3 regions of the Streptococcus sp. NLN64 genome follow, and region 3 is predicted to be linked to each of the others. Evidence: predicted binding sites of a transcription regulator. Region 3 holds the regulator's gene; each other region holds the start of a gene.
What was found. Region 3 encodes CtsR, which represses protease genes until heat stress. Its sites were predicted from a motif close to TTGGTCAAAAAAGGTCAAANA; they were not measured.
Positions count from the first base shown of each region.

Region 1: a site for CtsR is predicted at 4,623-4,643, ahead of I2503_RS05110 (ATP-dependent Clp protease ATP-binding subunit). Genes of this name have one in related genera too.
Region 2: a site for CtsR is predicted at 2,223-2,243, ahead of I2503_RS06385 (ATP-dependent Clp protease ATP-binding subunit). Genes of this name have one in related genera too.

Region 1 covers NZ_JADXDQ010000025.1:1,397-12,349, forward strand. The annotation lists gene I2503_RS05080 (rhodanese-related sulfurtransferase) at 1-487, shown strand, start outside; gene I2503_RS05085 (serine hydrolase) at 601-1,662, shown strand; gene rsmG (16S rRNA (guanine(527)-N(7))-methyltransferase RsmG) at 1,725-2,438, opposite strand; gene I2503_RS05095 (LemA family protein) at 2,526-3,089, shown strand; gene htpX (zinc metalloprotease HtpX) at 3,091-3,993, shown strand; gene I2503_RS05105 (YceD family protein) at 4,002-4,535, shown strand; gene I2503_RS05110 (ATP-dependent Clp protease ATP-binding subunit) at 4,702-6,786, shown strand; gene gndA (NADP-dependent phosphogluconate dehydrogenase) at 7,020-8,444, shown strand; gene I2503_RS05120 (response regulator transcription factor) at 8,454-9,152, shown strand; gene I2503_RS05125 (PTS transporter subunit IIBC) at 9,290-10,953, shown strand, end outside.
Region 2 covers NZ_JADXDQ010000036.1:6,835-17,787, reverse strand. The annotation lists gene I2503_RS06385 (ATP-dependent Clp protease ATP-binding subunit) at 1-2,192, opposite strand, end outside; gene I2503_RS06380 (GNAT family N-acetyltransferase) at 2,355-2,954, shown strand; gene I2503_RS06375 (DUF1797 family protein) at 3,012-3,242, shown strand; gene I2503_RS06370 (amino acid ABC transporter permease) at 3,392-4,075, shown strand; gene I2503_RS06365 (amino acid ABC transporter ATP-binding protein) at 4,075-4,809, shown strand; gene folD (bifunctional methylenetetrahydrofolate dehydrogenase/methenyltetrahydrofolate cyclohydrolase FolD) at 4,825-5,673, shown strand; gene I2503_RS06355 (beta-carotene 15,15'-monooxygenase) at 5,699-7,243, opposite strand; gene I2503_RS06350 (AI-2E family transporter) at 7,325-8,437, shown strand; gene I2503_RS06345 (DNA translocase FtsK) at 9,094-10,953, shown strand, end outside.
Region 3 covers NZ_JADXDQ010000013.1:21,714-32,666, forward strand. The annotation lists gene aspS (aspartate--tRNA ligase) at 1-205, shown strand, start outside; gene I2503_RS03295 (YitT family protein) at 192-1,127, shown strand; gene I2503_RS03300 (NYN domain-containing protein) at 1,285-1,953, shown strand; gene I2503_RS03305 (trypsin-like serine protease) at 1,998-2,756, opposite strand; gene I2503_RS03310 (hypothetical protein) at 2,832-3,008, opposite strand; gene I2503_RS03315 (hypothetical protein) at 2,986-3,384, opposite strand; gene I2503_RS09770 (hypothetical protein) at 3,471-3,602, shown strand; tRNA gene I2503_RS03325 (tRNA-Cys) at 3,784-3,854, opposite strand; gene I2503_RS03330 (hypothetical protein) at 4,038-4,616, shown strand; gene I2503_RS03335 (hypothetical protein) at 4,629-5,645, shown strand; gene rpsB (30S ribosomal protein S2) at 5,805-6,587, shown strand; gene tsf (translation elongation factor Ts) at 6,656-7,699, shown strand; gene I2503_RS03350 (CtsR family transcriptional regulator) at 7,968-8,423, shown strand; gene I2503_RS03355 (ATP-dependent Clp protease ATP-binding subunit) at 8,427-10,859, shown strand.

The sequences.
Region 1 (10,953 bases), on a different contig from region 3:
ATGGGTACGGGATCACAAAGAAGAATTTATGGATAAGCGTGTCGTGGTTTACTGTACAGGTGGGGTTCGCTGTGAGAAGTTCTCAGGTTGGATGGTCCGTGAAGGATATAAAGATGTAGGCCAATTACACGGTGGTATTGCAACTTATGGTAAAGATCCAGAAGTTCAAGGAGAGCTCTGGGATGGAAAAATGTACGTGTTTGATGAGCGTATAGCGGTTGATATCAACCATGTGGATCCAGTGGTCGTTGGTAAAGATTGGTTTGATGGAACCCCATGCGAACGGTATGTAAACTGCGGAAATCCTTTCTGTAACCGTCGCATTTTAACTTCAGTGGAAAATGAAGATAAATATCTTCGAGGTTGTAGCCATGAGTGCCGCGTTCATCCTCGCAACCGTTATGTTTCTGAAAACGGATTAACTGAGGCCGAAGTTATTGAGCGTTTAGCAGCTATTGGAGAAGTATTAGATCCTGTTATGGCTTAAAACTTGTTTTGAAATAAGTTCGAGTTTTTCTACTCGAACTTTTTCTTTTCTATTGTTTTTTGCTTTTTTATATTTTATAATAAGTGAGTTGAAAATATACAAAGTGAGGAATTATGAAAAAGAACATTAAGTGGATTGTTGGATCTCTAGTTGCGCTTGCCTCTGTTGCCTTTATTGCCGCTGTCTTTTTTGCTAGTACAAATTCAAATGCCAATCCATTTTCAGAAATGGTGAAGCAAATTACTGGTCAAAAGGCTGAAGAAAAGAAAGAGGAAGAGCCTAAGGAAGATGTCGTTAGACCGATAAACAAGAGCCAATCTGATAAGCAACGCGTTATGGAAGAAGATGTTGCTACCATGAATAGTTACGGTCTTTACTATGATTATGCCAACATGTCGCTAGAAGATGTTGTAAAGGCATATATGGATGAGTATGGTATTGACTATTCACAAGTGGCATTCAGTTATAAAAATACAAAATCTAATGAAACATTTGCTTTTAATGATACGCAAGCTATGACAGCTGGCTCCACTTATAAATTGCCGCTTAATATGCTTGTTGTAGATGAAGTTGACCAGGGCAATCTCAGTTTGGAAGAGGAATTTGATATCACTAATACTCAGTATGAATACCAAGGAGAGCACGATAATTATGTAGCTGCTTTTGGAGGTGCGATGACGATTCCAGATATGCAGGTTTATTCATTAGTTTATTCTGAGAATACGCCGGCTTACGCGTTAGCAGATCGTTTAGGTGGTATGGACAAGGTTTACACCATGTATGACCGTTACGGGACATCCAAAGGTGAAATTAAAACGATTTCGACTGAAAACAAAACAACAACGGATTATTTTATTCAAGTACTTGATTATCTCTGGAAAAATCAGAAAAAGTACGCAGAAATATTACGGTTAACGGGTGAGTCCTTCCCTGGAGAATATTATAAGGGATTACTACCTGGTTTGAAGATTGATCAGAAACCGGGTTACGTCAATGAAGCTTTAAATGTTAATGCAGTGGTTTATGAGGAAACACCTTATCTTGTTGCCTTGTACACAGCAGGCTTGGGTGGAAGCACAGTCGCTTCAACCGAAGTGAATCCAGTAGGTCTTTACCAAGTTAGCCAATTAGCCTATGTTATTAATGAGTGGCACCGTGTGAATATGAATCCCTAAGGCTTTCAATTTTTTATTCGAAAAAAAGACAGAAAAAAATCCAATTTCTGTCTTTTTATTTTTTATAATGGCCGTTTTGCAGGGATCCCCGCTTTTCGTGGATATTTATTGGGTGTTTCTTTGCGTTTTTCTAAGATAGTCAAGGCACGAGGATCCCCGTTAGGAAGTTGATAGTTCTCTGTGCTGATAAGCTTGGTAAAGAGAATACTGGATGCATTCTTAGCTTCTTCGATTTCCTCAGCTGCATCACTAGCCTTGAGGGCTAGAAGTTGCCCGTTTAGTTTGAGGAAGGGTATAGTTAGTTCAAGGAGAATAGGCAAGCGGGCAACAGCTCGAGCTGTAACTCGGTTAAAGGTGGCTCGGTAATCTTTGTTCTGTCCGAGATCCTCTGCGCGTCCATGGATAAAGTGCACCTTATCCAATTCCAATTTTTCAGACAGTAGCTGAAGGAACTGGATGCGTTTGTTTAGAGAGTCGATAATTGTGACTTCGATTTCAGGCAAGAGAATCTTTATGGGGAGGCTTGGAAAACCTGCTCCCGCCCCGATATCTAGTAGTTGGAGTGATTGATTTGCGATGTGTCCAAGGAAGACTGGGGCCAAGGAATCATAGAAGTGCTTGAGATAGACTTCTTCCTTGTCCGTGATGGCTGTGAGATTTATTTTTTGATTCCATTCAACGAGTAGCTCATAGTAAGTTTCGAATTGCTGTTTTTGTTTTTGGCTTAGAGGAAAGCCCTGTTCTTCAAGTTTTTGATAGAATATTTCTGGTTTCATAAACCCTCCCTTTTCCCTTTATTCTAACACAATCTAAGCTAATTTTGATATACTAGTACTAGTTTTACGAAAGGAAGGATGTATGGAATGTGGATTTTACTTGGTATTATTTTGATTCTAATCGTATTTGGAGTTGCTTCCTATAATGGTTTGATTCGTTCTCGGATGCAAACACAGGAAGCCTGGAGTCAGATAGATGTACAATTGAAGCGTCGGAATGATTTGATTCCTAATTTGATTGAAACGGTGAAAGGCTATGGGAAGTACGAGCAGTCTACCTTGGATAAAATCACGAGCCTCCGCACCCAGGTTCAGCAAGCTGCTAGTCCAGCAGAAGCTATGGCCGCTAGTGATGCTTTGAGTCGTCACGTTTCAGGTGTGTTCGCGATTGCTGAAAACTACCCCGATTTGAAGGCTAATAGCAATTATTTACAACTCCAAGAAGAGTTGACGAATACAGAAAATAAGATTGCCTATTCTCGTCAACTCTATAATAGTGTTACGGCTAAGTACAACACCAAGTTGGAAACAGTCCCAACAAACTTGATTGCAAATTTCTTCCATTTTCAACCTGAGGAATTTCTTCAAATTCCGGAAGAAGAGAAAGCTGTTCCAAAGATTGATTTTGGGGCTAATGGGCTAGGAGACTAAGATGTTATTTGACCAGATTGCAAGTAATAAAAGGCGTACATGGGTGTTGCTCTTTGTCTTTTTCCTCCTTCTAGCCTTGATTGGAGCTGCAGTTGGTTATCTTTGGTTGGGAAATGTCTGGGGTGGGGTGTTGACGGCCTTCATTATTGGAGGGATTTATGCCCTAAGCATGATTTTCCAAGCTACGGAAATGGTGATGTACATGAACGGAGCTCAGGAAATCAAAGAAAAAGATTATCCTGATTACTATCATATTGTCGAGGATATGGCTATGGTAGCTCAGATTCCTATGCCGCGTGTTTATGTGGTACAAGATCCATCTCCTAATGCTTTTGCGACTGGCTCCAATCCTAAAAATGCGGCTGTGGCTGCCACAACTGGTCTGCTGGATATGATGAACCGGCAAGAGCTAGAGGCGGTCATGGGACACGAAGTGAGTCATATTCGCAACTATGACATTCGCATCTCGACCATTGCTGTGGCCTTAACCAGTGCTGTGACCATGCTCTCGAATATAGCGGGGCGTAACCTTTGGTACAGTATGGGAGGGCGCCGTCGCTCCAATTCTGATGAGAATCAACAAGGCGCAGCCAATATTATCTTCTTGCTTTTATCACTTTTGGCGATTGTGTTAGCCCCGCTCGCAGCGACTTTGGTACAGTTGGCCATTTCTCGCCAACGCGAATTTTTGGCAGATGCTTCCAGTGTTGAGTTAACTCGAAACCCCAAAGGAATGATTTCCGCTTTGGAAAAATTAGAAGGGGGACCTGCAAGTAAGCGGACTGTTGATGACGCAAGTGCTGCCCTCTACATCAATGAGCCTCGAAAAGCTGGAAGTCTTCAAAAATTATTCTATACCCACCCACCAATTCCAGAACGGATTGCTCGTCTGGAAGAAATGTAAGGAGAATCATGTTCCATTTACAAGAAATTCGTCGTAAACCCGAGGGCATTGCCTTTGATCAAGAACTTAGTCTGCTAGCCGATCTCCAGGAACGTAATCCTGAGATTCTGGATCTCCAGAAGGTCAAAGCTATAGGTCAGGTAGTCTATGAGGATGGCCTCTATTTTTTGACTTACAACCTTTCCTATGACATTACTTTAGCTTCCAGTCGCAGTTTAGAACCTGTATCCCTCAAGGAAAATTTTCCTGTATCTGAAGTCTTTGGAGATACGGCGGATGCCGCATCTCTCAGTGAAGAAGAGAGTCTCTTCCTCCTACCGATTGAGGGAGATGGAATTAGTTTGGAAGACAGTGTGGCAGACAATATTCTTTTGGAGATTCCTCTCAAGGTTCTGACGCCAGAAGAGGCAGAAGAGGACACAATGCCTGCTGGTAATTCTTGGCAGGTTTTAACGGAAGAAGATTTTGCGCAGCAGCAAGCGGCCGCGAAAGAAGAAAGTAATCCTTTTGCGTCGCTTAAAGACCTATTTACAGAAGAGTAAGATTATTTGGAGGCGAAAGCCTCCATTTTTTTTGTAAAAAAACGTAACAATTCGTTGACAATATATTACAGAATTGTTAAAATAATTATAGTCAGTAAAGGTCAAATAGTAAGTGTTGGTCAAAGACCTGCTGATTAATAATAAGAAAACTAAACGAGGTAAAACCATGAATTATAGAAATGATGATTATTTTAACCAAATGGACGATTTGATGAACCGCTTGATGGGAGGTCAAGGTTTTCAAAGAGAAACTCGCCGTTACAGAATTAATGGCCAAGAAGTGACACCCGAGCAATTTGCGGCTTTTCAAACACAGTCTGGTCAAGCTGTTCGACCAGCAGCAAAACCAGTTGAGGCAACTGGACAAGGGATCTTGGCTAAGTTGGGACGGAATTTAACAACTGAAGCGCGTCAAGGAAACCTAGATCCAGTTCTTGGTCGGGAAAAGGAAATTCAAGAAACCGCTGAAATTCTGGCTCGTAGGATCAAGAATAACCCAATTTTGGTAGGGGATGCAGGTGTTGGGAAAACGGCTATTGTCGAAGGTCTAGCGCAAGCAATTGTGAAAGGGGATGTACCAGCTGCGATTAAAGATAAGGAAATTATTTCCATAGACATTGCTAACCTTGAAGCTGGGACCCAGTACAGAGGAAGTTTTGAGGAAACCATTCAGAAATTAATAGAGGAAGTACAAGCTGCTGGAAATATTCTCCTCTTCTTTGATGAAATTCATCAAATTCTTGGAGCTGGAAGTACTGGTGGAGATTCAGGTTCTAAAGGATTGGCAGATATCTTGAAACCAGCTCTTTCACGAAGTGAATTGACAGTAATTGGGGCAACAACAGAAGATGAATATCGCAATACAATTTTGAAGAGTGCGGCTCTTGCAAGGCGGTTTAATGAGGTGAAAGTCAAGGCGCCGTCTGCAGATGCAACTTTCGAAATTCTAAAAGGCTTACGGTCACTCTATGAAGAACACCACAATGTGTTATTGCCGGATGCGGTACTTCAAGCAGCGGTTGATTTTTCCGTTCAATATATGCCGCAACGGAGCTTACCGGATAAGGCCATTGATCTTTTGGATATCACGGCAGCTCACTTGGCAGCCCAGCATTCTGAAGTCGATGTCTTCGAAGTGGAGGAAGAAATCCAATTGGAAAAGGCTCGACAAGAAACAGCGGCTGAACAACAAGATTATGAAACAGCCCTTAAGCACAAGGTTCGAATCCAAGAATTGGAAGAGCAAATCAGCCAGCAACGCGCAAGTAAACAAATGGAAGCAAGCGTGAATGATGTGGCTGAATCTATCGAACGTTTGACCGGAATCCCAGTCGCGCAAATGGGTGAAAATGATATTGAACGCTTGAAAGGATTGAAAGAGCGATTGGAAAGCCAGGTGATTGGTCAAAATCAAGCTGTGGAAATGGTGGCGCGAGCTATCCGGCGCAACCGAGCTGGTTTTGACGATGGCAATCGCCCCATTGGCAGCTTCCTCTTTGTAGGACCGACTGGGGTTGGAAAAACAGAGTTGGCTAAGCAATTGTCTATGGAACTTTTTGGTAATAAGGATGCTGTGATTCGCTTGGATATGTCTGAATATGCGGATAAAACAGCAGTTTCGAAACTAATTGGAACCACTGCAGGTTACGTTGGCTATGAGGATAATGGAAATACCTTAACCGAACAAGTTCGTAGAAACCCGTACTCCATTCTCCTTTTTGATGAAATTGAAAAAGCGGATCCACAAGTTTTAACCTTGCTGTTGCAAGTCTTGGATGATGGTCACTTAACAGACGGCCAAGGTAATCGCGTTAATTTTAAGAATACAGTGATTATTGCAACATCAAATGCAGGTTTTGGACATGGTTCCCTCGATGAATCCGGGGAGTTGATGGAGAAATTGGCTCCTTACTTCCGGCCAGAATTCCTTAATCGCTTTAATGCAGTCATCGAATTCCGTCATTTGGAAAAATCCGATTTGGCTCAAATCGTAGAATTAATGCTGGGTGATGTTCAGAAAACGTTAGATAAAAAAGAAATTCATCTGGATGTAACCGTGCCCGTTAAAGAAATTTTGATTGAAAAGGGCTACGATCCCGCTATGGGAGCACGCCCCCTACGCCGTGTGATTGAACAAGAAATTCGAGATAAAGTCACCGACTTCTACCTCGACCATTTAGATGCCAAAGATCTACTAGCTGAGGTTGTGGATGGTCAAATTATAATTCAAGCAAAAGAGCAAGCAGCTTAAACTAGAGAGGTTGGATGAGTGCCAACCTCTTTTTAAGGATCTCACTTCGTTTTCAGAAAGAATATTAATTCCAGCCAAAGAGAATTCTTTTAACAATTGGATTGCTACAGTAGAGTATGCGAAGTGGATACCAGGGTTTGCGAAAAATGGGAAGTGGGTACCAGAGTTTCCGAAAAATTGCAGAAGAATTTTATAGGTGGTATAATGGAATCAAATAGTATAAGGAGAGACTCATGTCAAAAGCAAATTTTGGTGTTGTTGGTATGGCCGTTATGGGGCGGAATCTTGCGCTCAATATCGAGTCACGTGGCTATAAGGTAGCTATTTATAATCGCAGTAAAGAAAAAACAGAGGATGTGATTGCTTCCCATCCCGATAAAAATTTTGTGCCTAGCTATGATGTGGAATCATTTGTGGCATCGATTGAAAAACCTCGTCGCATCATGTTGATGGTCCAAGCAGGTAAAGGTACAGATGCAACCATCCAAGCGTTGCTTCCATACTTGGATAAGGGAGATATCCTGATTGATGGCGGAAACACCTTCTACAAGGACACGATTCGTCGCAATGAAGAATTGGCGGATTCAGGTATTAACTTCATCGGAACAGGGGTTTCCGGTGGTGAGAAAGGGGCTTTAGAAGGACCTTCAATCATGCCTGGCGGACAAAAAGAGGCTTATGAACTGGTAGCAGATGTCTTGGAAGAAATTTCGGCTAAGGCACCGGAAGATGGAGCACCTTGTGTGACCTACATTGGCCCAAATGGAGCTGGTCACTATGTAAAAATGGTTCATAATGGAATTGAGTATGGCGATATGCAATTGATTGCAGAGAGCTATGACTTGATGAAAGGTCTTTTAGGACTATCCGCTGAGGAGATGGCAGATATCTTTACTGAGTGGAACCAAGGGGAATTGGATTCCTACTTGATTGAAATTACATCAGATATCCTGCGCCGTAAGGATGACCAAGGTCAAGACGGACCGATTGTGGATTACATCTTGGATGCAGCAGGAAACAAAGGGACTGGTAAATGGACAAGCCAATCAGCTTTAGATTTAGGTGTGCCATTACCCTTGATTACTGAATCTGTATTTGCTCGTTACATCTCTACTTATAAAGAGGAGCGTGTGGAAGCAAGTAAGATTTTGGCAGGTCCAAGTGTAGCAGCCTACGAAGGAGATAGGGCTGAGTTGATTGAAAAAATCCGTAAGGCCCTTTACTTCTCTAAAATTATGTCTTATGCACAAGGATTTGCACAATTGCGCGTGGCAAGTAAAGAAGAAGGATGGGATCTACCATTTGGTGAGATTGCATCTATTTGGCGTGCAGGATGTATTATTCGTGCCCGTTTCTTGCAAAAGATTACAGATGCCTACAAGGAAGATGTGGATTTACCAAACTTACTCTTGAATGACTATTTCCGTCAAATTACAGCAGATTACCAGGCAGCCGTGCGTGAAGTGGTAGCCTTGGCCATCCAACATGGTGTGCCAGTTCCAACATTTGCAAGTGCGATTAACTACTATGATAGCTATCGTTCAGCTGATTTGCCTGCCAACCTTATCCAAGCGCAACGAGATTACTTCGGAGCTCATACATATGAACGTAAGGATAAAGAAGGTATTTATCACTACTCATGGTATTCTGAAGAATAAGGAGTTGAGATGGGGAAACGCATTTTAATCATTGAACAAGATAGCCATTTGGCTCGTTTCCTCACTCTTGAGTTGGAGTCTGCAGGGTATGAAGTCCTCTGGGAGACAGAGCATCAGGAGGCTTTGAGACTTGCTGCGAGCCGAGATCTGGAGCTCCTTCTCTTTGACTTGCAAGCTGGATTTGATGCCAATCGTTCCTTTTTAGAACAATTGGCCCAAGTAAAACCCTCAGCGGTCATCATTGCTCTGGCTAGTCCTGAGGACCTCAAGACTCAACAGGATGTGATTCATCAGTATACCGTCCTTGTTGCAGTGAAGCCTTTTGTAGCTCCGATTCTGCTAGAGCAGATTGCTTCCATATTTAGAGGGCGGGATTACATCAATCAACATTGTGGGCAAATTAAAAAAGTAGCAAAACACCACCAATTGGAGGTGGACCTAGCAAATCACATGGTTTTCCGCAAGGGGGAGCAGTTAGCTCTGACCCGACGAGAGTATGATCTCTTGATTGCGCTGATGAGTAGTCCTAAAGCTCTTACGCGAGAGGAGTTACTCGAGCGTGTCTGGAAGTATGAAAATCCAGGGGGGACCAATATCGTGGATGTATACATTCGCTACCTACGAGGCAAAATTGATATCGAGGGGCAGGCTAGCTATATTGAGACTGTCCGTGGGGTTGGCTACAAAATGAGAGATTTAACTGTTTAAAAGGTTGGAGTGTGAGCTTCAACCTTTTTTAAACAAAAACTTTTGAAAACCTTTACAAAAAAATCGGAATGCTGTATAATGTACTTGTAAGTCAAACGATTGCCTATCGTGAAGCTATTAAATAAATGAGGAGATGAATGATGAAAGATACATTCAAAAATCTAACGAGCTTTGAATTCTGGCAAAAATTCGGTAAAGCTCTGATGGTGGTTATTGCTGTAATGCCAGCCGCTGGTTTGATGATCTCAATCGGGAAGTCCATTCCGATGTTGGGGCCTGATGTAGCGGCCTTGGTCATGATTGGTAGCGTACTAGAACAAATTGGTTGGGGAGTTATCGGGAACCTACATATTCTCTTTGCCCTAGCAATCGGTGGAAGCTGGGCTAAAGAGCGGGCTGGTGGTGCCTTTGCTGCTGGTTTGTCCTTCATTCTCTTGAACCGCTTGACAGGGGTAATCTTGGGAGTAAACAGTGCCTTGCTAGCTGATCCGGATGCGACTGTCCAAACTCTCCTGGGTTCAACCATTAAAGTATCAGACTACTTTGTGAGTGTCTTGGAAGCACCTGCTTTGAACATGGGGGTATTTGTCGGGATTATCGCCGGTTTTGTAGGGGCAACAGCCTATAATAAATACTATAATTACCGTAAACTTCCTGATGCTCTTTCCTTCTTTAACGGAAAACGGTTTGTACCATTTGTTGTTATCCTACGTTCCGTTATTGTAGCGATTATCTTGGCTGTTGTATGGCCAATCATCCAATCAGGAATTAATGCGTTTGGTGTTTGGATTGCCAACTCTCAAGAGAACGCACCGTTTATTGCACCATTCCTCTTTGGAACCTTGGAACGTCTCTTGTTGCCATTTGGTCTTCACCATATGTTGACCATCCCTATCAACTACACCGCTCTTGGTGGTACTTACGAAATCATGACTGGTGCAACTGCAGGTCAAACTGTATTTGGTCAAGATCCATTGTGGTTAGCGTGGGTTACTGACTTGACAAACTTGAAATCTGCTGGAGATACAGCAGCTTACAATACCCTTTTGGAAACCATTACACCTGCTCGTTTTAAAGTGGGACAAATGATTGGTTCTATGGGTATCTTGATGGGTATCGTTTTCGCAATTTACAAAAATGTTGACGTTGACAAAAAAGCGAAATACAAAGGAATGTTGACCGCAACTGCCTTGGCTGTATTCCTAACAGGGGTAACAGAGCCAGTTGAGTATATGTTCATGTTTGTAGCTATGCCGCTTTATGTCGTATACGCTTTGGTTCAAGGTCTTGCCTTTGGCATGGCAGATATTGTTAACTTACGGATGCACTCTTTCGGTAGTATCGAATTCTTGACCCGTACCCCGCTTGCAATTAATGCCGGTTTGGGCATGGATATTCTTAACTTTATCTGGGTAACCGCACTTTTTGGTTTGGCAATGTACTTCATTGCAGACTTTATGATTCGTAAATTCAACTATGCAACACCAGGACGGAATGGGAACTATGAAGAAGGTATGGCTTCCGATTCAGCTGAAGCAGGTTCAGGTGATGGTAAGGTAGCAGCACCGTCTCAAGCAGTTAATGTTATTAATCTTCTTGGTGGTGCCAGCAACATTTCCGACGTGGATGCATGTATGACTCGTCTACGTGTTACTGTTAAGGATCCAGAAAAAGTTGGTTCTGAGGACTTGTGGAAAAAAGAAGGGGCAATGGGGCTTGTGATGAAAGACTCTGGAGTCCAAGCAATTTACGGTCCGAAAGCAGACGTCTTGAAATCTGATATCCAAGACCTCTTGGATTC
Region 2 (10,953 bases), on a different contig from region 3:
TCGGTTTCTGGTTCCACTTTTTGGGTAGATTTAATGATGATCTGTCCACTTTGCATCACTGCTTTGAGGTCCTTGTCTTGAGGATTCTCCAAGTAGAAATCGGTGATGGCGTCTTCTATGTGGTCTTGAATGGTTCTACGAAGTGGGCGAGCTCCCATTTTTGGATCGTATCCAAGGTCTACCAATTTTTCCTTGACTTTATCTGTAACGCTCAGCTGAATCCCGTTTTTGCCAAGGCGTTCACGAACATCATCCAACATGAGATCTACAATCTGAAGGAGATTTTCCTTGCTTAAGGCTTGGAATTCAATGATACCGTCAAAACGGTTCATAAATTCTGGACTGAAGAAGTTACCTAGCTCATTCATGACAGAGTTGGTTCGGCCTTCACGGCTCGCTCCAAATCCGACAGAGGCTTCGACTTTACCAGTACCAGCATTAGAGGTCATGATGATGATGGTATCTTTGAAGCTGACTGTCCGGCCTTGACCGTCAGTCAAGCGACCATCGTCAAGAACTTGCAGGAACATATGCATCACATCTGGATGGGCCTTCTCGATCTCATCTAAGAGAACAAGAGAATAGGGATTGCGTCGAACTTTTTCGGTCAATTGTCCGGCCTCATCATAGCCAACATAGCCTGGAGGTGCTCCAACTAGCTTAGCGACACTATGTTTTTCCATGTACTCACTCATATCGAAGCGAATCATGCTGTCTGCGGAACCAAAGAGTTCCACGGCCAATTGTTTGGAGAGTTCTGTCTTACCAACCCCGGTAGGACCAACAAAGAGGAAGCTACCGATTGGACGATTAGGACTTCCCAATCCAACCCGGTTACGACGGATTGCTTTGGCAATTTTATCGATAGCAGGATTCTGTCCAATCACATGGGCTTTCAAATCATCAGCAAGGTTGACTAATTGGGATTGTTCTTTTTCCTTGAGGTCACCTACAGGGATATTTGTTTTTTGCTCAATGATGGCCTCGATTGCTTTTTCGGTGATAATTGGCATGTCCTGGTCGTGGATTTCGGTTTTTTGCAATTCCTTGTATTTGGCAATTTGATCGCGGTAGTAGGCTGCTTTTTCGTAATCCTCGTCCCGGGTTGCCTGAGCTTTAAGACGTTCCGCTTCAATTAAACGCTCATCCAATTCTTTTGGATCAACGAAAGTTAGGGTTAGATTCATTTTTGACCCCGCTTCATCCAAGAGGTCAATAGCTTTATCTGGTAAGAAACGGTCTTGGATATAGCGGTTCGATAAGACAGCTGCTGCCTCAATAGCCTCATCCGTGTATTTTACGTGGTGGTAGTCCTCGTATTTTTTTTGGATTCCTTTAAGGATAATTAAGGTTTCCTTAACAGTTGGTTCTTCAACCTTGACTGGTTGCATCCGGCGTTCTAAGGCTGCGTCTTTTTCGATAATACGATATTCATTGAGGGTTGTTGCACCAACCAGTTGCAATTCTCCACGTGCCAAAGCTGGTTTCAAGATATTTCCTGCATCCATATTGCCATCGCCAGCATTCCCTGCTCCGACGATTTCATGGATTTCATCAATGAAGAGAATGATGTCATCACGTTGACGAATCTCTTCCATCAACTTTTGCATTCGTTCTTCGAATTGACCACGGATTCCAGTACCTTGAACCAGACTCACCATATCCAAGCGAATGACTTGTTTCGATTGTAGTTTTTGTGGGACATCCCCATCCACAATTTTTTGGGCGAGCCCTTCAACAACAGCGGTTTTACCAACCCCTGGTTCCCCGATTAGAACAGGATTGTTCTTGGTCCGCCGATTTAGGATTTCGATAACCCGAATGATTTCCTCATCCCGTCCGATCACAGGATCGATATCACCTCGTTTAGCAATGTCAGTGACATTGATACCAAATTCATCTAAAATTCCTTTTGGTCGAGGTTTGGATTGACGGGCCCGTTCGCGTTGTCCAGGACGGTTTCCAGTTTCTTCTTGTTCCGGACGTTGGAAGTTGCCCAAATTTTGGAAAAAGTCGCCAAAAGGATCGTTACTATTGGCGTTCCCACTCAAACCTTTAAGCAAGGACGCATTCGGATCGGATTTCATAATTTGATAACAGTTTTGACACAAATCAACTTGTTGCTGGTGACCATTAATATTTGTATACAAGTGAATGGTCGCCTCGTTCATTTTACAATTTTGACAAAGCATAGATCTTCCTTTCTTTGGTCATGACCTCAATTGGTCAATAAAGGTCAAATGTAATCTACTATGATTATAACACCTTTTTGCAACATTGCAAGTAAAAACTATGAAAAGGAACTACTTGACCCATTCAGGCTCATGCTTTAGAATAAAAGAAAGGAGACAACAATGAATGAAACCGTAAGACTTGCCCGCAGCGAGGATGCCCCTGCTCTTTTGGAAATCTATGCCTACTATGTCCAGGAAACTGCGATATCCTTTGAGCATCAAGTCCCTAGTCTAGCAGAATTCCGGGATCGGATGGACCATATCCAGTCCTTTTATCCCTATTTAGTGGTAGAAGTAGATGGTAAGATTCTCGGTTATGCTTATGCGGGCCCTTTTCGTTCTGCAGCCGCCTACGCATGGGCAGTAGAATCGACTATTTATTTGTCTCCTCAAGAAAAAGGAAGAGGACTCGGACACTTACTCTATGATCGGCTAGAAACTTGTCTCAAAGCTATGGGAATCCTATCTGTTAAGGCCTGCATTGGCTTAGGACAGGAGGACGATCCGTACAGTTCTGTGGCCAGTCAGATTTTTCATGCGAAACGAGGCTATGTGCAGGTGGCGCATTTTCCACAAGTTGGTTTCAAATTCCAGCGCTGGTATGATATGATTTGGATGGAAAAGGATTTAGGGTCTAAAGATGTAACGATAGAAGTGCCCAAGGCAATCTGGGAGTGTGAAAATTTACAGGAATTGGGTTTGAGTGAAGAAGTCTCCTAGAAATTTACCCTATTCTATGGTATACTAGGTAAGAATTAAGGAAACAGGAGAAATGTAATGGAATCACATTTGGTACGCATTATCAATCGTCTTGAAAAAATGGCGACAGATGGCGGAAATTTGAAACGGAATTTTGAGCGTGACGGTGTAGTTGTAGCCGAAGTTTCCTATAGTCAGGATGAAGAACTGGGCTCAATTTTCACCTTGCGTGATGTTGAAGCGCGTGAAACGTTCACTTTCGATAGTATTGACTTGATTGCAATGGAAATCTACGAACTATTGTATTAATAGATGCAGAAAGGATGGGGTGAGAAGGATCTAAACTAAGGATCAGCTTGCCCCATCCTTTTTTGCAGGAAAATCGGGTTCAGCTTGTTTGCTTGTGGGCTTTTTGGTAGAATAATGGATATTTACATTTTTTATTGGAAGGGAATTTCATGTCATTTTCATTTTTACCCCAGTTTCTCCCTTATTTTAACTATGGAGCTCTGGTAACCATTTTTGTATCGGTTTTTGTCGTCTTCTTTGGAACCATTTTAGGAGTCCTCTTGGCTTTTGCGCAACGATCTAAGTGGACTATCTTGCGTTGGATTGCCAATATCTATGTCTGGGTCTTTCGGGGAACTCCCATGCTGGTTCAGATTATGATTGCATTTGCTTTGACACATTTGACGGCGCCATCCATTCAAATCGGTATCTTACAGGTGGATCTTACGCGTTTGATTCCAGGGATTGTTATTCTTTCTATGAACTCTGGGGCCTATGTTTCGGAGACTGTTCGGGCCGGGATTAACGCAGTTCCAAAAGGGCAATTGGAAGCAGCTTATTCCTTGGGAATCCGTCCGGCGAATGCCATGCGTTATGTTGTGCTTCCGCAGGCGGTGAAAAATATTTTGCCTGCCTTGGGAAATGAGTTTGTGACCATTGTTAAGGATAGTTCGTTACTTGCGACGATTGGAGTCATGGAGTTGTGGAATGGAGCACAGACTGTTGCGACCACAACCTATCAAGCTCTCACACCATTATTGGTAGCAGCAGCTTATTATCTGGCCTTGACTAGCATTTTAGGTTTACTATTGAAAACATTCGAAAATCGACTCAAACAAGAGGAGAAAAAATAATGATGGAAACCATTTTAAAAATTGAAGACCTCCACAAATATTTCGGAAAAAATGAGGTTTTAAAAGGAATTGATTTAGAAATTCATCGAGGAGAAGTGGTCGTTATCATCGGTCCTTCAGGGAGTGGAAAATCAACCTTGCTACGTTCCATGAATCTCTTAGAGGAAGCGACCAAGGGCCATGTCTATTTTGAAGGAGTTGACATTACCGATTCCAAAAACGACCTCTTTAAGATGAGGGAAAAGATGGGAATGGTATTCCAACAATTTAATCTTTTTCCGAATATGACAGTTTTGGAAAACATCACTCTTTCACCGATTAAAACGAAAGGAATGGATAAGGCTGAGGCGGAGGAAAAAGGAAGAGAGCTTTTAACCAAAGTTGGTCTGCCGGATAAGGCGAATGCTTACCCGCAGTCCCTTTCAGGTGGGCAGCAGCAGCGGATTGCAATTGCGCGTGGCCTTGCCATGGATCCAGATTTACTTTTGTTTGACGAACCAACTTCAGCCTTGGACCCAGAGATGGTTGGTGAAGTTTTGGCGGTTATGCAAGAATTAGCGGAGTCAGGTATGACCATGGTGATTGTGACCCATGAGATGGGCTTCGCCCGTGAAGTAGCCGATCGGGTTATCTTCATGGACGGAGGTATTGTAGTCGAAGATGGCAGTCCAGAAGCTATCTTTGATAATAGCCAAGAAGAACGGACTCGTGATTTCTTAAGTAAGGTCTTATAAAAAAGGAGGTCTCAGATGCAGGTCTTGAATGGTAAAGAACTAGCCCTAAAAAAACGGGCTGTGCTGGCTGAGAAGACAGCAGCATTAATCAAGGAACAAGGGATTCGGCCTTGTTTAGTTGTCGTTTTGGTTGGGGAAAATCCGGCTAGTCAAGTTTATGTTCGCAACAAGGAAAAGGCCGCGGTTGAGGCTGGATTTGAAAGCCGTATTCTACGCTATCCTGCAGACCTGTCTGAAGATAAACTTCTGTCCTTGTTGGATGAATTGAATCAAGATACTTCTGTGCATGGTATCCTCATTCAACTCCCATTACCAGCTCAAATTCGGGAAGATTTAGTCCTAGAAGCAATCGATCCTGCTAAGGATGTTGATGGCTTTCATCCATTCAATGTAGGACGGTTGTGGACAGGGGATCCTCTACGAGTTCCTTCAACACCAGCTGGAATTATGGCACTACTTGAGGAATACGGAATCAATCCTGCTGGTAAAAAAGCGGTGGTGATTGGTCGGAGTAATATTGTCGGTAAGCCTATGGCGGAGATGTTGCTGGCAGCAGATGCGACGGTTACCATTGCTCATTCTAAAACCGAAAATCTAGCCCAATTAGCTAGTGATGCAGATATCTTGGTTGTAGCCATTGGTCGAGGGCATTTTGTGGGTCCTGACTTTGTCAAAGAGGGTGCGGTTGTCATTGATGTGGGAATGAATCGCAATGATGAAGGCAAATTGATTGGCGATGTAGACTTTGAGGCTGTCAAGAACAAAGCCGCTTTCCTAACACCTGTTCCAGGTGGCGTAGGCCCTATGACCATTGCCATGCTTTTAGAGCAGACCTTTCAGGCTGCGGCAGACACCAAGGACTAAAAAAATCGACCGAGGGTCGATTTTTTTAGGTTCTGATAGTTTTTTTCTTTTTATTCAAATAAGAAAGAGTGAGTTCAACTCCTTGAGCTGCATAAGGAGTTAAAAGAAGAATATACATGTAGACGTACTGGCTCTTCGTTTCCCAGATTAGGTGAAAGAGAAAACCACCCATTAGGAAGATGGCGCCTGCTAACTGAGTGGAAGGAAAATCAGGTTGGATTTTCCGGAACAGGTGAAAAAGGTAAAGACCAGCGAAAGAGTAGATTGTCCACAAGAGTAGGCTCATTGAAAAATGGAAGATTCGATAGGCGGTACGCCCTTCATAAAGAGATTGTAGGAGGGGCGTGAAGGTTTCCTGATTTCGTTCCCAACGATTGGGCCCCGTCCAAATGGACTGGAAGGTCGGTTCGGTCCAAGTCGAATAAATCTTTTGAAAGAAAAAACGAAAGGCATAGATAGGATCTTTAATGAAGGTGACAATACGTTTTCGTAGATCACGCTTGGCCATTTCTGTGGCCTGCTCCTCATTAAAATTATTCCGCTGGAGGATTTTGGTATTGTAGCCATCGTACCAACCTCCTAGGGTTTTTCGATCTGGGTCATCCCTAAGCCCCATGGTCACATAGGCAATTTTAGGAGTACCTGGACCAATCTCCTGTCCGATAACCCCTTCGTAATAGGAAAGAACTGCCTTGTTCATACCAACCATGCAAATGATACAAGAAATTCCAACCAGAACTTTTTTCCAAGTGAACTCTTTAAGAATAGAGAGGGTTAGAATTCCTAGGATGGTTAATCCAAAAATCATATAGTTGTTTCGAATGACACAGGCTAGGCCCAGAAATAGAGCTGTCAGAAATCCATATCTAAGCTGTTCCTTACGGGCAAAGGTTTGATAAAACGTTAAAGCGAGGAGACAAGCAGTCAGTCCAACGGTACTTCCATAAACAAAGAGAATAAAGAAGAAGTGGGGAAGAAAGGCAAAACTGAAAAAGAGGAGATAATTTCTTGCCAGTTGACTGAATCCCCAGGTTCGTCCCAATCTCCAGATCAAATAGTTATTGGTCAGGGTCCAGACCAGGTTCATTCCAAAGGCGAGGTAGGTCGTGGGGAGGATAGCAGCGTAAATTCGCTCCAAACTCAGAAGACCTAGTTGATGAGGATTTCGATACATGTAGGCCCCAATTGTAGTCAGGGATTCAAAATCGCCTTGATTGAAAGCCAGGGCTGCCTTGTAAACGTGCTTGGCATCCGCTCGAATCTGACCTTCCACGTTGAAGAGAAGGTAGGCCCCCATGACGATATAGAGGATGGTTAGGAATCTGAAGAATTGCTTGTCGGAAATTCTTTCAAAAATAGGGGCAAGTCGCAGCAAGCCCCATAGGAACAGGAGCAAACAGGGGAAAAAATACCAGGGATTGACTTGAAAAAGGACTCCCTCGGAAATTTTTATAGGGATAAAAGTGGTTACAAAAAGAGTTGAAAAACTAAAGAAGGCACAAAAGAGCCCGGCCAGCAAGAGAACGAGATAAGTCCCAAACTGACCCAGATAGTTAAAAAAACGGCGCACGAAAGGACACCTCTTTCTTGGATTGAAATATTCTTCTAAAATCATACCATATTTGTGCTAGAATAAGGAGAGGAGGACGCTATGTTTCAAAAGAGTAAATTATTTTTCTGGACTGTCGAAATTCTTCTCTGTAGTCTGGTTCTCTTTTTATGGAGGGAAATGGGGGAGATTATTACACCGGCTGTTCGGGTACTAAACACCATTTTAATTCCGTTCCTTTTGGCAGCTTTTTTTTATTACATCACCAATCCCCTGGTTGAGTTTTTAGAAAGAGTTTTTAAAATCAAACGTGGTCTTGGGAGTTTGTTGGCTGTTGCTGGTTTGATTGGTCTCCTTGTTTGGGCGGTGGTTTATTTACTCCCAATTTTGATCAATCAGCTAACGAGTTTGATTTATGCAAGTCAGGGAATCTACCGTGAAGCCCAGTCTCTAGTGAATCATCTCGCTGAAGAACCAATTTTAAGGAATGTTGATATTCAGAAAACGGTTGCGGACTTGAACTTATCTTATGTGGATATTTTACAAAATATCTTGAATAATGTTACGACCAGTATTGGAAGTCTCTTTTCGGCGGTTATTAATACGGCTTTCATTTTGATCATGACTCCTATTTTTCTGGTTTATTTCTTATTGGATGGAAAGAAACTTCTTCCCATGTTGCAGCGGACAGTCTTAAAACGTGATTCTTTGGATATTGCCTCCTTATTAATTACTTTGAATAAGACAATCGCACGCTATATCAGTGGAATTTCGATTGATGCCTTGATTATTTTTACACTCACTTTAACCGGTTATTCGATTATCGGCATTCGTTATGCTTTGGTCTTTGCCATCTTTCAAGGGGTGTGTAATCTGATCCCCTATGTGGGTCCCACGATTGGGATGATTCCCATGTTGATTACCTATGCCTTTTTGGATCCACAGAAAATGCTGATGGCATTGATCTACATGCTAATCCTTCAACAGGTGGATGGGAATATTCTCTATCCTCGGATTGTGGGAGGGGTAATGAAGGTTCATCCAATTACCATCATGGTCTTACTTTTGTTATCAAGTAATATTTACGGAATCGTAGGCATGATTGTTGCCATACCTTTATATTCGATTTTAAAAGAAATTGTGAAATTCGCTTGGGAACTGTATGAACACCATAAAGAAAATCAAATGCGAAAACAGTTAGATACGGATATTTGAGAGGGAGTGGGAAAGAACTCCGTTGATTAATGAAGAGTTCGTTACAAGTCTTTATTGCAAGTTGTAAGCTGAAACGATTTTTCCCAAAAACGACCTCGCTCTTTTTATTGTTAGGCTCAGGTACAAACAGTCTCTTCCCAGACTGTTTGTATCACCTCCGGTCTAAAGGCATGGTGAATGCCTATAGAGTTTATAGATGACATGAACGAAGTTCATGTCAAAGTTGATTCGGTTATTTTCGGAGGTCAAAGAGTCAGGAATTGACTCTTTGAGTATCTGGATAAGAGAACATGAAATGTTCTCTTAATAAAAGCGAACGAAAGTACCAATCAACCACTGCGTCAAAGAGTTTTTGCTAAATAAAAGTTCGAGACTGGTACTTTGTACCCAGCCTCTTTTCTTATATGAGGACTAGGAGGACGGTGGAGATGAAAGGGAAATTTTTGACAAAACTTGTGTTTATCAATGTTTTATTTTTAGCAACCGCTTATCTCCGGAGTCTACTTCTGGGACTCCCTTTCAAATGGTGGATTAGTATGGGCTTGGCTACTGGTTTCTACTTTGTTTTGAATTGGCCTTGGAGGAAGGGAAAACATTCTAAGAAGTGATTCGAGATTGTTTTTGGGTTACGGGAGGTCAGATGGTATAATAGGACTATGGCAAACAAAAAGAAATCAACAGGAAATAAAACAAGGAGGCCCAGTAAGGCTGAACAGGCTAGGCAGGCAGCAATCCGGCGGATGTTTATCTCTCTGGGGCTGGCTGTTCTGATCATCATAGCCCTCCTCCAAGTGGGGGCTTTTGGGCGTACCCTTTATAATTTAGTGCGTTGGGGTGTCGGGAGCCTTGCCCCAGCCCTCTTAGTCTCGATTTTCATCTATCTTTTTACCTTCAAGTGGTTACGAGATCGTCCAGGATTTTGGCCAGGAGTGGCCGCAGTTTTAGCTGGATTGCTCTTGATTTGGCAAGCCTATTTTGTCGGTGGTCTGCCGCAAGATATGCCTGTCCTTAGTGGTCACCTCAGTATTTTGACCAGTGAGCTGCTGAGCTTACAGGTGACGCAATTTGTGGGTGGCGGTCTTCTGGGACTTTTCCTTTACATTCCCGTAGCATTTTTATTTTCTAACATAGGTTCCTATTTTATTGGAATTCTTTTCTTGGCACTGGGAAGCCTGCTCTTGAGCCAACTTTCGATCTACGATGTGGGCGATTGGCTCTTGAATACGTATCACCAATTAACCGAAGCAGGTGAAAGCCTTTATTTGCGGGAGCGCCAGCGACGGCTTGAAGCAAAAATAAAAAAAGAGGAAGAAGAGCAAGAGTTGGCTGTGACCGATGAAAAAGAGCTTGCCCCTCAAGCCCCTCTACCAACGGTAGACTTGGAGACAGGTGAAATTCTGGAAGCAGCACCGCTTCCAGAAGAACCTGCCATCTTCTTGGAAGAAGTAGAGACGATGGAGGAAGAGGACGAGATGCTGCCCCAAGAGGAGGTAGTCTTTGATCGCTCACCAATTGTCAGCCAGTATGTTGGTTACCGACTTCCTTCAATCGACCTGTTTCCAAGAGAAAAAGCCAAAAGTCAAGCTAGAGAACAGCAGCAGGTCAGAGATAATATCCGGATTTTGGAACAAACCTTCGCCTCTTTTGGAATTGATGCCAAGGTGGAGCGCGCTGAAATTGGACCATCTGTGACCAAGTATGAAATAAAACCAGCTGTCGGAGTCCGTGTTAACCGAATTTCGAATCTAGCGGATGACTTGGCCCTAGCCTTGGCAGCCAAAGATGTGCGGATTGAAGCGCCGATTCCCGGCAAATCCTTGGTGGGGATTGAGGTTCCCAATAGTGAGGTGGCGACTGTCGGCTTCCGGGAACTTTGGGAACAAGCCAAGGTCGATCCAGGTAAACTATTAGAATTGCCTTTAGGTAAAGCTGTAAATGGTCAGGTTCGCAGTTTTGATTTAGCCAAAATGCCACACTTGCTCGTTGCCGGTTCCACAGGTTCCGGAAAATCCGTTGCGGTCAATGGGATTATCGCCAGCATCTTAATGAAGGCTCGTCCGGATCAGGTCAAATTTTTGATGATTGACCCTAAAATGGTGGAGTTGTCAGTCTATAATGACATCCCCCATCTCTTGATTCCAGTCGTAACCAACCCCCGAAAGGCCAGTCGTGCTCTGCAAAAGGTCGTAGATGAGATGGAAGATCGCTACCAACGTTTTTCCAAGGTTGGAGCTCGCAACATCCAAGGCTATAACGAACGGGTGGCCGCCCACAATGCGGAGTCTGATTTGAAAGAAGTGCCGCTTCCTTTGATTGTCGTGATTGTGGATGAGCTCGCCGATTTGATGATGGTGGCTAGTAAGGAAGTGGAAGATGCCATCATTCGCTTGGGTCAAAAGGCGCGTGCAGCGGGGATTCACATGATTCTGGCGACGCAACGTCCGAGTGTGGATGTTATTAGTGGGCTGATTAAGGCCAATGTCCCGAGTCGGGTAGCCTTCGCGGTATCCAGTGGA
Region 3 (10,953 bases):
CTACGGCTTCCCACCACATGGTGGATTGGCCATCGGTTTGGACCGCTTCGTCATGCTGCTAGCTGGCCAAGACAATATTCGGGAAGTCATTGCCTTTCCGAAAAACAACAAGGCCACAGACCCTATGACTCAGGCACCGAGTCCAGTGGCTTTGAGCCAATTGGAAGAACTGAGTCTACGGGTCCAAGAGGATGAAAGACAATAAATACTACCGTGCTTTTCGGGTCTGGTTGGATGAACTAGGCAGGCGTTTCCACTTTATCAAGCTTTTGCAGAGTATTTCCCGAGAAAAATATGACGAGAAATTGTCCGCCGCGGTCTTGTATGGAATCTTGTCCGCGATTGCGGTCAATCTCTTTTACCAACCCGGTCATGTCTATTCTGCTGGGGCAACCGGTTTGGCTCAGATTATTCAGGCTCAATTACTCAATCATTTTGACATCAATCTGCAACTGGCCTTGATTTACTACGCCATCAATATTCCCCTGATGGTCCTGGCTTGGTATCAGATTGGCCACAAGTTTACCATTTTCACCTTCATAACGGTTAGTTTCTCGACCCTCTTCCTAGAGTGGATTCCAGAGTTGACCCTGACCACAGATCCCATCATCAACGCCCTTTTTGGGGGTGTTCTGATGGGCTTGGGGATTGGTTTGGCCCTTCGGGCCAATATCTCCAGTGGCGGTATGGATGTCTTAATCCTGACAATCCGCAAGCGGACCGGTCGGCAGGTCGGTAACCTGTCGCTGGCCCTTAACGGGGTTATCATTCTAATGGCCGGGCTCTCCTTTGGCTGGCCCTACGCCTTTTATTCTTTGGTGACCCTCTTTGTGTCCACGCGCGTGACCGATTTGGTTTTCACCAAACAAAGAAAAATGCAGGCCATGATTGTCACCAGCCATCCGGAGCTGGTTATCAAGGAAATTCACGCTAGGTTGGAGCGTGGAGTGACGATTTTGAACGATGCTGAGGGGGCTTACGAGCATGAGCGCAAGGCGGTGTTGATCACCATTATTACCCGAGCGGAATATCATAAATTTAAGTGGATTATGCGCGAAACGGATCCCAAGGCCTTTGTGACCATTGCAGATAATGTCCACGTTCTGGGACGTTTTGTTGAATATTAAAAGTAGACCGGCGAAAAAATCTTTCGCTAGGTCTTTTTTTAATTTTTTTTCGAATAAAAAGATGGGAGTGGGAAAAAACTCTCAGATTTTATAAAGTCTGCCGAGAAAAGGTTGAGAGCAGTCATCCTACCTTCCCTCGGTAAGAAAAAGGAGATTTATGAAAACAGCAATCTTAGTCGATGGTGGATACTACCGCAAACGGACAAATCTGGCTTTCGGTTCGGAGGATCCGGCCCAGTCAGCCCAACGCCTGTATAAATATTGTACGCGGCATCTTAAAGAATCCTGTTACCAGGCAGAGGTGAGGCACGACCTCTATCGCATTTTCTACTATGACTGTCCACCAATCCAAGCCAGTCTGCTCAATCCTTTCGGAGATCGGGTTATTGACTACAGCAGAAGTGACACACTACGCTGGACCGAAGAGTTTTTTATGGAGTTGAGCCACAAGCGGCGTGTGGCTTTGCGCATGGGGGAGCTATCTGAGAACAAGCCCCTTTACACCTTGCGGGAGGAGGCCCTTCAGTCTCTGCTCTCTGGCCAACGAACAGCGAAGGATCTTCAAGAGTCGGATTTCCGCCTGAACCTTCAACAGAAAGGAACTGACATCCGAATCGGCTTAGACATCTCTTCCCTTGCTTATAAACAGCAAGTAGACCGTATTATCCTCATCGCCGGCGACAGCGACTTCGTCCCTGCCGCCAAACTGGCCCGACGTGAAGGTATCGACTTTATTCTGGATCCTCTAGGTGGACCGATTAAGGACAATCTCAGCCTCCACATTGACGGCCTGCGGACGATTGACACAGCTTACTTGGGCCATTGAGAAAAGAGAAGAGCAGCTTCCGAACGGAAGCTGCTTTTCATGTTTTAGTTTACAATTCGGACTTCTAGTCCAAGTTTGTCCAAGACTTGCTTTTTCAAGTCTTGTGTTAAAGGCGTGATGGTAGCTTGGTAACAAATGCTCTGCCCTCGGCATTCCTCGGTCACTGCGGTGATAATTCCCATGATTTCACCATCTAGGAAGACGGGAGATCCAGAGTTTTCCTCCACCAATCCAAGATCTGCAGTCAGGGTACCATCTGCTTCCACACGAATGATTTTACCAGCTGCTTGGGTGTAAGGTTGGCGCGTGAGGCTGGAGAAGCCCATGGTGGACACAGTTTTCCCCAATAGTTTTTGAGGCTGGGGGTAGATAGCCAGCTTGAGTTCTTGTTTATCCGTTGGAAGTCCTAGGCTGGAATCAACTTGGATAAGAGCTAAGTCGTTTTTTAAATCCTCATAACCGCTATAAGACGGGGCCAGGTGGTAAGGGGTGGCAGAGGTTCCCGTGTGGAAGACCTCTTTCCCTTGAGCATTGTAAGTTTCAACGGTCTGCCCAGATCGGAGCTGCCCCTGTTCATCTGTGAGATTGTGGGCTGCGGTGAGGAAGGCACCTTTACCGAGGTAGGTGCCCGTACCTCGGACAGTTTGTCCTGACTCTGTCCGCGCGATGAGTGCCTGCGTCAAATGAAAGGGATAAGTACTGGCTTCCTGTGGGCTGACTTCCTTCCGAGCCTCTGCCAGAATTGGCGCGTGTAGCAGTAAGCTTAAGAGGGTAATGAGCAGGGTAACTAGTCGTTTCTTCATGGTAAACTCCTTTGTGGTCTTTTTCTTTTTTTATTCGTTTTTTTAAAAGAAAAAAACTCCCCAAAGGAGAGAAGTCTAGGCTTTACCGTCGTTAATTTCGATAGAGACGACTGCAACTTGGGAATCGTAGCTTGGTTGGATTTCAAGCTCAATATTGCCATCTCCACTGACTGCAAAGTTGGCAACTGCGTGATCGTAGCTTCGGTTTTCAGAAATCGTATCATAGGTGCTACCGATGGAATATCCCTGCATTTTTTTTGTTTCCGACATAGAGCTCCATACCGGTTCCGAGGAATAGCTCTTCTGTGCCAAGATTAGTTATATTATAGGTTACTTTGAGAACCTTTTCAGGTCGGTTGCTTTCGTATTGATTTCCTTCTTCTGACCACTCAGCTTTCGTAATAGTGTACTCAGCGATATTGTCGAAGGTAATTTTATCTCCGATTTTATAAACTTCCTTTTTCTTTTTACTTGGAGTTTGAAGTTTGCCTTCGTTATCGCTAGATGCCTCTTGCGTGCTGGAGGATTCTGAAGATGCTAAGTTTGAAATTTGTTCTATAATGATAGAACATGCAGACAAGCTAAGTAAGGTTAGCAAGCTAATAATGATAAGACCTAATTTTTTCATAACCGAATCTCCTTTGGCTGTAGGCGTTTTCAATAGCTATCATAAAATATTTGTAGTAAAAAATCAAGAATAGTTGTATCATAGTAATGAAGACAAACGGACAAGCTAAGATTGGAGTCTACACCATCACAGAAACTAAGTCTGCTGATGGGTACGAGTGGGGCAAGTTGAAGAGCGGAGCGGGCTGGATTGCTTTGAAATACACTAAACGTATGTAACTATCTAACGATTCTCCCTCTGGATTTTCCAGGGGGATTTTTTTGTTTTAAGCTTTAAAATCGTCCGGAAATCGTCCGAAATGTTTTTAGCGTTTATCCGTATTTATCCCACTCAAAAATCAAAAAAGCCCGATTTTTCGGGCTTTTCATCAGTATAAATTCGGATAAAAGGGGTTGTTAAAGGCGGTAGACGGATTTGAACCGACGATCAAGCTTTTGCAGAGCCGTGCCTTACCACTTGGCTATACCGCCGCAACATAAAATATTCTACACTAAAATATGCCACTCGTCAACCGTCAACCTTCGGCTTTTTCTTGCTCCGTCAACCTTCGGCTTTTTCTTGCTCTTATATCTGATTATTAGTATACTAGACCTGTACTGAATAGGTGATAACCTAGGTTTTACCTGCGATTTTTTTATAGACAGAGGTATTTTATGAAAAAGAAAATAATGGTATTACTCTTAGCAAGTTTGGCTTTGGCAGCATGTGGTCAAAAGAAAGAGACTGAGCCAAGTGCTTCTTCCAGTCAAAAACAAGTAATGTCGTCAGCTAAAAAGTCTTCTTCATCCAAGAAGGCGGGAAATTCTACTGCAACAAGTTCAAGTACAGAGGCGATGGTAGAATCCCAATCCAGTTCTTCACAAGCAGAGAGTGTGAGTCAGGAAGTAAGTGCCTCTTCTACTCAAGAGGAGGCTGCTGAAGCTACAAGTGGCGAAACTATTCCTGCTATTCAGGGAACCTGGTCAAGTGCAATGGGATCCATTACGATTGAAGGTGGCAAACTAACCAATGGTACTGGCACCTTTACCGTTAAACAAATAAGTGACGGCAGTTGGACACTGGCAGAAGTAGTAGCTAGCCCGCCAGTCTACTATTATGTACCTGCAGGTCAGAAACTGGCTACAAGTGTTCGGACCTATGAGTCAGATGAAACCCGGGATCGTATTTTTATCCAACCTCAATATGATGCTCCACAAGAGGCCTTTGAGCCCTATATCTTCTATCGGAACTAAGGGGGGAGAAGCATGAAAAAGAAAAGTATTTTAGGAGTAGCTTTCTTGGCGAGTCTCTTCATGGGCTCGGTTTCTGCTGTTGATAAAAATGAAAAGGCCTATCAAGAGGTTCTAGAGGATTATGAAAAAATAGCTAGAGTTTCTGTAAACAGGAATGGAAATGCAGAAGCAGTAGCCAATGAGCTTTATGGAAAGTTGAATCAAGACCTATCTTATTGGACCATCGCGAACATTGCTCAGAGTCCTGATAAACTGTTGTTCTCCTACCACGACATCGATCAAAAGGGAGAAAAAGAACTCTTAGTTGGAATGTCAGATAGTCAAGGGAATATTTACCCAATTGCTCTCCACTATTTGGACGACGGAGAACCTGAATTGTTAGCAGAGACCTATGTTGCTGCGGTCGGTGGTGATAGGGTAGGCTTTGTTCTTTATAAGGATGGGAGTGTCCTGCAGTCAGCTGTTTCTTCAGGATCTGGACGAGGACAAGCTACCCTCTATGAGCTAGATCCTAAGGGTGGTGAAGCTAAAAAAGTTGAGGAGCAAGCTATCCAATTGGGACAAAGTGATATTCATTCGCAATTTGGACATACGGAAGACCAGATCTTGGAGATGGATGTGATTGACTGGGTACTAATTGGCTCATTTGATACAAAGACAAGTTCTTCGAGTACTCAGAAAACAAAGCAAAGCCAATCCAGTCAAAAATCAGAAACTACATCTTCGTCAACAACTCAAAGTGGCTCTGTTTATGATGGGAAATGGGTTAGTCAACGATTTGGGACCATGTCCATCAAAGATAATACGTTGACAACTAGTGATGGAACCTACACAATGCATCATAAAGGCTTGGGTAACTGGACCTTAGCTGAGAATCGGGTGAGTGCAGTTGAATACAATTATGTTCCAGTCAATGTCCCAATTCCAGGTTATGAATCAGATGAGACACGAGAACGGATCTATTTGAAACCCCAATACGAGGAACCACAAGAAGAATTTGAAAAAGGCATCTACTATCGTGACAAATAGCGAATATTCCTCTTGTAATTTATAAAGAATTCCCTTATAATAAAAGAGTTGCTGTGCAACAAATACTCATTTTGAATGAATTGTGGGAGGGGTTGCCTTCGGGTCGTCCTGCAAGTTGAAATTCAAAAGAGGAAAAAACATTTTAAAGGAGAAATACTCATGGCAGTAATTTCAATGAAACAACTTCTTGAGGCTGGTGTACACTTCGGTCACCAAACTCGTCGCTGGAATCCTAAGATGGCTAAGTACATCTTCACAGAGCGTAACGGAATCCACGTAATTGACTTGCAACAAACTGTTAAATTTGCAGACCAAGCATACGATTTCATGCGTGATGCAGCTGCAGAAGATGCAATCATCTTGTTTGTTGGTACTAAAAAGCAAGCTGCTGACGCTGTTAAAGAAGAAGCAGAACGTGCTGGTCAATACTACATCAACCACCGTTGGTTGGGTGGAACTCTTACAAACTGGGAAACTATCCAAAAACGTGTTGCTCGCTTGAAAGAAATCAAACGTATGGAAGAAGAAGGTGTCTTCGAAGTTCTTCCTAAGAAAGAAGTTGCACTTCTTAACAAACAACGTGCACGTCTTGAGAAATTCTTGGGTGGTATCGAAGATATGCCACGTATTCCTGACGTAATGTATGTCGTTGACCCACACAAAGAGCAAATCGCTGTGAAAGAAGCTAAAAAATTGGGAATCCCAGTTGTAGCGATGGTTGACACAAATACTGATCCAGATGATATCGATGTTATCATCCCAGCTAACGATGACGCTATCCGCGCTGTCAAATTGATCACTGCGAAAATGGCAGATGCTGTTATCGAAGGTCGTCAAGGTGAAGATAACGTTGCTTCTGTTGAAGCTGAAATGGCAGCAGCAGCTAGTCAAGCAGATTCAATTGAAGAAATCGTTGAAGTAGTTGAAGGATCAAACGAATAATCTTGTAACCCCAAAGGGCAGTGACCTCCGTCCTGTCCTTTTTTAAAAAATTTTTGGAGGAAGCTCAAATGGCCAATATTACAGCCGCTCTTGTTAAAGAACTACGTGAAAAATCTGGTGCTGGTGTCATGGATGCCAAAAAAGCCTTGGTTGAAGTAGAAGGTGATATCGAAAAAGCGATTGAACTACTTCGTGAAAAAGGTATGGCGAAAGCAGCTAAAAAAGCTGACCGTGTTGCTGCAGAAGGTTTGACAGGTGTTTACGTAAACGGTAACGTTGCTGCAGTTGTTGAAGTGAATGCAGAAACTGACTTTGTTGCGAAAAACGAACAATTTGTAAACTTGGTAAACGAAACTGCTAAAGTGATCGCTGAAGGTCAACCAGCAGACAACGAAGCCGCACTTGCTTTGGTAATGCCTTCGGGTGAAACTCTTGAAGCAGCTTACGTAAACGCAACTGCAACAATCGGAGAAAAAATCTCATTCCGTCGTTTCGCTTTGTTGGAAAAAACAGACGCTCAATCATTTGGTGCTTACCAACATAATGGCGGCCGTATCGGTGTAATATCAGTCATCGAAGGTGGCGATGAAGCGCTTGCGAAACAAGTATCTATGCACATCGCTGCGATGAAACCAACTGTTCTTTCTTACAAAGAGTTGGATGAGCAATTCGTTAAAGATGAGTTGGCACAATTGAACCACGCAATCGAGCAAGACAACGAAAGCCGTGCAATGGTTAATAAACCAGCGCTTCCATTCTTGAAGTATGGATCAAAAGCTCAATTGACTGATGAAGTGATCGCACAAGCAGAAGAAGATATCAAAGCAGAATTGGCTGCTGAAGGTAAACCAGAAAAAATCTGGGATAAGATCATCCCAGGTAAAATGGATCGCTTCATGCTAGACAACACTAAAGTTGACCAAGCTTACACACTTCTGGCACAAGTCTACATCATGGACGACAGCAAAACGGTTGAAGCTTACCTAGACTCAGTAAACGCTTCTGTTGTTGCGTTTGCACGTTTCGAAGTTGGAGATGGTATCGAAAAAGCTTCAAACGACTTTGAATCAGAAGTTGCAGCAACGATGGCTGCTGCTCTTGGTCAAGACTAATTTCTTGGAAATTCAGAAATCAGAGATTTCTGGACTTGCACAAAGAGGAGGTGGGGACTTGAGCCCTGCCTTTTTTATTGTTAATGTTTGAAATTCTTAGTCCTAGTCTAATCTTGTATGGCCTCTTTCCACTTTTAATCTTTGGAAAATTAAGATATAATAAAAGTCAAATATAGTCAGATTTCATTTTTTTATTTCGTTTACGAATAAGTACTTTGGGAGACCAAGTTACTAGGATGGAATGCTCACAAAATTAGAAAGGACTTCCATGGTAGCAAGAAATACCTCCGATAATATTGAAGAGCACATCAAGCAACTTTTGGAACAAATGGGAATGGCCGTACTCAAGCGCAGTGAACTAGCGGAACTCTTTCAGGTTGTTCCAAGTCAGATTAATTATGTCATTAAAACTCGTTTTACTGAAAGCAAAGGATATGTTGTTGAAAGCAAACGAGGTGGTGGTGGCTATATCCGGATTGGACGGATTTCCTACTCGAATCACCACCAAATGTTGCAGGAACTTCAGGAAAAATTGGACTCGCAATTAAGTGAGCAAGTTTATGAGGATATCCTGCTGCTTCTCGTTGAAGAAGGCCTCTTAGAACGCCGTGAAGCGACTTGGTTGATGGCCGTAGCCCTGGATTCTGCCCTAGGCACTGATGGTCCCCGTTTGCGTACCCAAATGATGCTCCACTTATTAAAAGAAATTGACAGAAGAGGATAAAGAATGAAGTATTCAAATGCATTAATAGAAACCCTTGAAGTGGCCCATGTCTTTGCCAATAATTATGGCCGTGATCATCTCGAGACCTGGCACCTTCTAACCGGTTTTTTGGTCAACCCCTATAGTATTGTCGGTTCGGCCTTTAAAGATGCGTCCATTGATTTGGATCTTATAGAAGAAAAAGCAGGGGAGATAATCGGTTACCCCTATCGTGAAGAGAAAAAAATGACCATTTTTCCTTTCTCCCCACTCATGGAAAAAATTTTTAAACGCGCGGAGGATCTGGCCCAACACCTAGGACAGGATGAAATTGGGACAGAACACATTTTTCTTGTTCTTTTGCAGGAAAATGAATCACTGGCGACACAACTCCTCTATGCATCTGGGTTTGATCCAGAGGACAAGCAGGAAGCCCAGAAATTGAAAGCCTTGCGGAAGGACATCGAAGCCCGCGTCGGCTGGTCTAAGGATGAAATCAAATCCATCCGCAACTTTTTCCGTGGCAGCCGGCCAGCCTCCCAACAAATGGCCAATATGATGGGCATGCCCACGACTCAAAGTGGTGGTCTAGAAGACTATAGCCGTGACTTGACTGCTGCAGCCCGCGCCGGTCAATTAGAGCCGGTTGTTGGGCGTGAAGAAGAAATTGACCGCATGGTTCATATTCTGAGCCGAAAAACCAAAAACAATCCAGTTCTAGTTGGAGATTCTGGGGTTGGTAAGACCGCCCTAGCCTTGGGCTTGGCGCAGCGGATTGTAGATGGTCAAGTGCCTGTGGCCTTGCAGGATATGCGGGTTATGGAGTTGGACTTGATGAATGTGATTGCCGGGACTCGTTTCCGCGGGGACTTTGAGGAACGGATGAACAACATCATTGACGACATCGAGAAGGAAGGCAACATCATCCTCTTTATCGATGAGCTTCACACCATCATTGGTTCCGGTAGTGGAATCGATTCGACCCTTGATGCAGCCAATATTCTCAAGCCAGCCCTAGCGCGTGGTAGCCTTCGTACTCTTGGTGCGACCACCCAAGAGGAATACCAGAAACATATTGAAAAAGACGCGGCCTTGGTTCGTCGCTTTGCCAAGGTGACCATCGAAGAGCCCAAAGAGGCAGATTCCCTTGCGATTTTGCAGGGCCTCCGGCCGCGTTATGAGGAGCATCACCAGGTAACCATTGAGGATGAAGCCTTGAAAACAGCTGTTCAGACAGCTAAGCGGTATTTGACCGCCAAACGCTTGCCTGACTCAGCCATTGATTTGTTGGATGAGGCAGCCGCAACGGTTCAGAATCGTAGTTTGAGATCTTCTGAATACGATAGTAATGGCCTAACAGAGTTGGATAGGGCCTTGATGAATGAAGAATTTAGCAAGGCTAAGAAACTGATGAAAGAGGCTCAGAAGCCTGCCATCTTCAAACATCGGGTGACTTCTGAGGATGTCCTCCAGACCTTGAGTCGTTTGTCTGGAATTCCGGTACAGAAATTGTCGAATTCAGAGGCCAAGAAGTATCTCAATTTGGAAGCGGACTTGCACAAGCGTGTGATTGGGCAAGACCAGGCTGTTTCAGCTATCAGTCGCGCCATTCGGCGCAATCGTTCAGGTCTACAAACGGGTAAACGTCCGATTGGTTCCTTCCTTTTCTTAGGTCCAACGGGTGTTGGTAAAACGGAGTTGGCCAAGGCTTTGGCAGAATTGCTCTTCGATGATGAAGAAGCCCTCATTCGTTTTGACATGAGTGAGTACATGGAGAAGTTTGCGGCTAGCCGTCTTAACGGTGCTCCTCCGGGTTATGTGGGCTATGAAGAAGGCGGTGAGTTGACCGAGAAGGTTCGGAATCGTCCTTATTCGGTGCTCCTCTTTGACGAGGTGGAAAAAGCCCATCCGGATATCTTTAACCTCCTCTTGCAGGTGCTAGACGATGGTGTTTTGACCGATAGCCGGGGGCGCAAGGTTGATTTCTCCAACACCTTGATTATCATGACCTCCAATTTAGGGGCCACTGCTCTCCGTGATGACAAGGTTGTTGGCTTTGGCGCAGGGGACCTGCGCTTTGACCATGAAAGTATGGAAAAACGAATGTTTGAAGAGTTGAAAAAGGCTTACCGCCCTGAATTCTTGAACCGGATTGATGAAAAGGTCGTCTTCCATAGCCTCACGGCCGAGCAAATGCAAAAGATTGTCAAGGTTATGGTCAAACCGATGGTTGCGGCTCTGGCAGCTAAGGATGTGACCTTGAAATTCCAGCCAAGCGCTCTCAAACTTTTGGCTCAAAAAGGCTACGATCCAGAAAATGGAGCTCGTCCACTTCGTCGGACCCTCCAAACCTTGGTGGAAGATCCCTTGTCTGAGTACCTTCTGGCCGGGGACCTACAGCCAGGCTCAACGATGAAAGTGGGAGTCAAGGCTGGCCAGCTTAAAATGGACATTTAAGCCTGAAGTTAGTCATTACAGTCGAGTTTCTCAATCCAATCATAAATGTTAAAAGACAAGGTTGAATGCTAGGTCAGTCTTGTCTTTTTTCGGA